Regions from separate parts of the Dorea sp. AM13-35 genome, predicted to be linked through region 1. Evidence: a T-box and tRNA genes for the amino acid it is inferred to sense, from the RefSeq annotation. Region 1 holds a T-box; the other holds one or more tRNA genes.

The links. A T-box is a leader RNA that pairs with one kind of tRNA and senses whether it is charged. The one in region 1 lies ahead of DW152_RS03250 (valine--tRNA ligase), so its partner is inferred to be a tRNA-Val.
Region 2: it encodes a tRNA-Val, which carries the amino acid that the T-box ahead of DW152_RS03250 (valine--tRNA ligase) is inferred to sense. The anticodon was not compared.

Annotation. Positions count from the first base shown of each region.
Region 1 covers NZ_QUCZ01000002.1:69,614-72,014, forward strand. The annotation lists gene DW152_RS03250 (valine--tRNA ligase) at 1-1,472, opposite strand, end outside; T-box leader at 1,554-1,824, opposite strand; gene DW152_RS03260 (Ig-like domain-containing protein) at 1,969-2,401, shown strand, end outside.
Region 2 covers NZ_QUCZ01000007.1:123,483-125,883, forward strand. The annotation lists gene DW152_RS09200 (ankyrin repeat domain-containing protein) at 1-139, shown strand, start outside; gene DW152_RS09205 (hypothetical protein) at 178-705, shown strand; tRNA gene DW152_RS09210 (tRNA-Met) at 859-932, opposite strand; tRNA gene DW152_RS09215 (tRNA-Met) at 1,006-1,079, opposite strand; tRNA gene DW152_RS09220 (tRNA-Val) at 1,103-1,175, opposite strand; gene DW152_RS09225 (hypothetical protein) at 1,382-1,768, shown strand; gene ispF (2-C-methyl-D-erythritol 2,4-cyclodiphosphate synthase) at 1,799-2,347, shown strand.

The DNA of each region.
Region 1 (2,401 bases):
AAGATAATATCATATCCTGTTACAAGCACATCTGTCGGATAGAAGTAATCCAGATCTTCGCTCTGATCCGGCCATCCAAGTGTTGAGAACGGCCACAGCGCTGAACTGAACCATGTATCCAGTGTATCTTCGTCCTGTGTCAGATGTGTACATCCGCATTTCGGGCATTTTTCCGGCATACCGTGAGATACAACAACTTCTCCGCAATCATCACAGTAGTAAGCCGGGATTCTGTGTCCCCACCAGATCTGGCGAGAAATACACCAGTCACGGATATTTTCCAGCCAGTGCAGGTAAATCTTGTTAAAACGCTCCGGAACGAATTTTAATTCGCCAGTCTTGATCGCATTGATCGCCGGTTTTGCGAGTTCGTCCATCTTCACAAACCACTGCTGCTTTACCATCGGTTCAACCGTTGTGTGGCAACGGTCATGTGTTCCAACATTATGAGAGTGCGGAACAACCTTTACAAGATATCCCTGCTCTTCCAGATCAGCAACCATTGCTTTTCTTGCTTCGTAACGATCCATACCTGCATATTTACCACCATACTGTTCGTTGATCGTCGCATCATCGTTCATGACATTGATCTCCGGCAGATTATGGCGTTTTCCGACTTCAAAGTCGTTCGGGTCGTGAGCCGGTGTAATCTTAACAGCACCTGTTCCGAATTCTTTGTCTACATAATAATCTGCAACGATCGGAATCTCTCTGTCTGTCAACGGCAGAAGACATTTTTTTCCTACGATATCTTTGTATCTCTCATCATCCGGATGTACTGCGATTGCCGTATCTCCAAGCATTGTCTCCGGACGTGTTGTCGCAATCTCAAGGAAATCATCTGTTCCAACGATCGGATATTTGATATGCCAGAAGAATCCATCCTGCTCTTCATGCTCTACTTCCGCATCAGAAAGGGATGTCTTACATACCGGACACCAGTTAATGATACGGGATCCTTTATAAATAAATCCTTTCTCATGCAGGTTGATAAATACCCGCTCTACAGCCTTGGAGCAGCCTTCATCCATTGTAAAACGCTCTCTGTCCCAGTCACAGGAAACACCAAGTTTCTTTAACTGTCCTTCGATTGTTCCGGCATACTCTTCTTTCCACTGCCATGTTCTCTCTAAGAATTTCTCTCTTCCAAGTTCTTTTTTATCAATTCCTTCTTCTTTTAACTGATTGGTAACTTTTACTTCTGTAGAGATTGCTGCATGATCTGTTCCCGGAATCCACAGAGCATTATACCCCTGCATTCTCTTATAACGGATCAGAATGTCCTGCAGTGTATTGTCTAAAGCATGTCCCATATGCAGCTTACCGGTAATATTCGGTGGTGGCATTACTGTTGTAAATGGTTTCTTACTTCTGTCTACTTCTGCATGAAAATACTGGTTTTCACACCATTTTTCATATAATTTTGATTCAATCTCTTTAGGATTGTATGTGGTCTCTAAGTTCTGACTCATTGTTTCCTCCTCATAATTCCTCATAAGTTCTTATTTCACACTTTGGTCACATTTGGACAATCAAAAACGCCCTTTACACACGTAAAGGGCGACTGTAACCGCGGTACCACCTTTATTATATAGAAGAAACTCTTCCATATCTCTCATCTTATTCTTTAACGGGAACGACTCCGGGATATCCTACTTGTTCCTCTGATCTTTAAATCTACTGACCAGTTCGTAACCTGTCGTTTCAGATATCCGGCATCCAAAGCTACCTTCTGTATCTTCTGATTCTGAAACTGCCTTCCAGCCTGCGGACAGTTCTCTCTGGCAGGGAATGATACATACTCCTCTTCTTCAACGCCTTTACGTATAAACTCACTGAATATCATATCTATCGATTCTGTTTTTGTCAAGGATTTTACACAGATTTCAGAAATCCTTAAGGTTTGACTTTCACTTTTTTACTTCTTATAATAAAGTTATCATAATCGATAGAAAGAGGGAAGAAATCATGAAAAAGAAATTTACCACACTGTTAGTCGCTTTATTGCTGACAGTTCTGCTTCCTATGCCATTACCGGCACAGGCCGCTGATTCAGATGCTGATGTCTGCACACACGACTGGTCTGAATGGGAGGTAGTAAAAGAAGCAACTGTATTTAGAACCGGTACAAAAGAACGCTTTTGTTGGTATTGCGACAGCATTCAAACCAAAACAACTCCAAAAATAAAAGCATATGCTAAAATAGCACCAAAATCGCTAACGCTTTATAAGGGGAAATCAAAAAAGCTTAAAGTTTCCTATGGAAGAGGAGATTCTGTAAAAAAATGGAAATCTAGCAAAAAAAAACTGGCATCTGTCACACAAACCGGGAAAATCAAAGCAAAGAAAAACGGAAAAGTTAAAATAACTGTCACCTTAAAATCCGGGAAAAAAGCTACGT
Region 2 (2,401 bases), on a different contig from region 1:
AGAGTGCACAAGCGAAGATATTGCAAAGTATCTGGTGAAGCACGGAGCGGATGTGAACAAGAAGGACGGTGATGGGAATACGGCATATGACATTGCGAAGAAAAATCAGTTTTTTTCAGATGTTGATTTTTTGAAGTAGGGTGTTTGGGGTGAACACAAAGGAGGTTGAATGAAGTAATGAAAGTAAAAAAGAAATGGATATGTATAATAGTTGGAATAATATTTATATTCTATTTGATTTTAATTATATTTTTTAATATTTTTCCTATTTATTTAAATTCTGCGGGTATGAAAAGTGATTATGTAGAATCAGTGAGTGATGATAAAGTGTGGAAAATATATTTAATTCCAGATTCATTAGGATTTGTGCGAGGCTACATAATTCCAAAAGAAAATCATACGCCAAAAGAGATTACAGTTTTAACAAAAGAATATGGTTCATTTGATAAAGCAACTACAAAAATGTATATAGCTGATGATTTAGAAACGCCAGCAGAAAAAAATATATTAAAAGGGAAAAAAGTATATGATTTTATAGAAGCGGAAAGCGGTGCGGAAGAAAAAACGGAAATACCTATTATCATCAAATGGACCAATAAATCAAATCAGCTAATAGAATCAAAAGCTACTATCAAATATGATAAGTGGAATGCATATGGATGGTTTACAACACTTAAAGTGAAACTGGGCCTGGACGTGTTTTAGTGTATTAGTATAATGCAAATGAGACAGCAGGACTATTTCTGAATATATGAAACTCATGATCCGAAAGAAGCAGACTAGAATAAAAAGATAAATAAATGGAATATATTCCGGATATGAATTGAAAAAAGACTTGCAATTGCAAGTCTTTTGAAGTAGCGGGAACTGGATTTGAACCAGCGACACCACGGGTATGAACCGTGTGCTCTAGCCAACTGAGCTATCCCGCCATAAAAATATTGCCCGTAAGTACTGCTAATATTACGGATGTAAAAAGACTTGCAAGAACAAGTCTTTTTAAAGTAGCGGGAACTGGATTTGAACCAGCGACACCACGGGTATGAACCGTGTGCTCTAGCCAACTGAGCTATCCCGCCATAAAGAAATATTTTTATAAGTATGGGACCAATAGGGCTCGAACCTATGACCCTCTGCTTGTAAGGCAGATGCTCTCCCAGCTGAGCTATGATCCCATATTTACCCGGCTCTCTCAAACCGACTTCGTTATTATACAATCAAAAGTGAGGAAATGTCAACACTTTTTTTGCAAAAAATTGTAAGTATGTGATATAATATGCTCAGATGTGCGAAAAACAGCCGATTTATGCGAATTATAAGAAGTTTTATAGAAGTTATAAAATCGGCAGACATTAATAAAACACAGGCAGGAGGACATGAAATGACAAAAGGTCGCGTATTTTTTCGAATTATTGTAGGGGGATATCTTGGATATCTGGGAATTGATCTGATAAAGAAGACGATGACAAACAGGCCGGAGAATGCAACGCTTTATCTGGTGCTGGGTGTGGCATTTGCTGTACTTGGAATCGTATGGTGTGCGAAGGCAGTCGTGATGGCAGTGAAGCATGAGTATGTGGAAAATGACGGAGAAGAGCTGGACTGCGAGGAATTATTAGAGAGCGATGTGGATGAAGACGGTAAACTGAACCGGGACAAGCTGTTAGGCAATACAGATACACAGAAGAGTGATGAACCGGTGGGAGCAGATCACAGTGAAGCCAAAAAACAGGAAGAGAATACAGATCACAATAATGTTACAGAATAAGAAATATATTCTGGGAAAGGAAATAACAGTATGAGAGTTGGAATGGGATATGATGTTCATAAACTGACAGAGAACCGCAAACTGATTCTTGGAGGAGTAGAGATCCCTTATGAGAAGGGGCTTCTGGGACATTCGGATGCGGATGTGCTGCTGCATGCGATTATGGATGCACTTCTGGGAGCGGCAGCTCTTGGTGATATCGGAAAACATTTCCCGGATACAGATCCGGCATATAAAGGAGCGTCCAGTATTGAACTTTTGAAACATGTTGGAAAGCTGATCGACGAGAAATTATATGTCATCGGTAACATTGATGCAACAATTATTGCGCAGAGACCGAAGATGGCACCTCATATTGAGCAGATGCGTAAAAATGTGGCAGAAGCACTTCACATTGATGTAGATCAGGTAAATATTAAAGCAACTACAGAAGAAGGACTTGGATTTACCGGAACAGGTGAAGGAATCTCCTCACAGGCTATCGCATCACTGGATACGATTGCTAATTACAGTTACCAGGTTGGTCCGCAGACCGGCGGCTGCGCAGGATGTGGTGGCTGCCCGAATGTGGGAAAGTAAAGGCGGGCAGGAACAAGATGCAAGTATTATAGTTGAGTTGGGAAATTACTATAT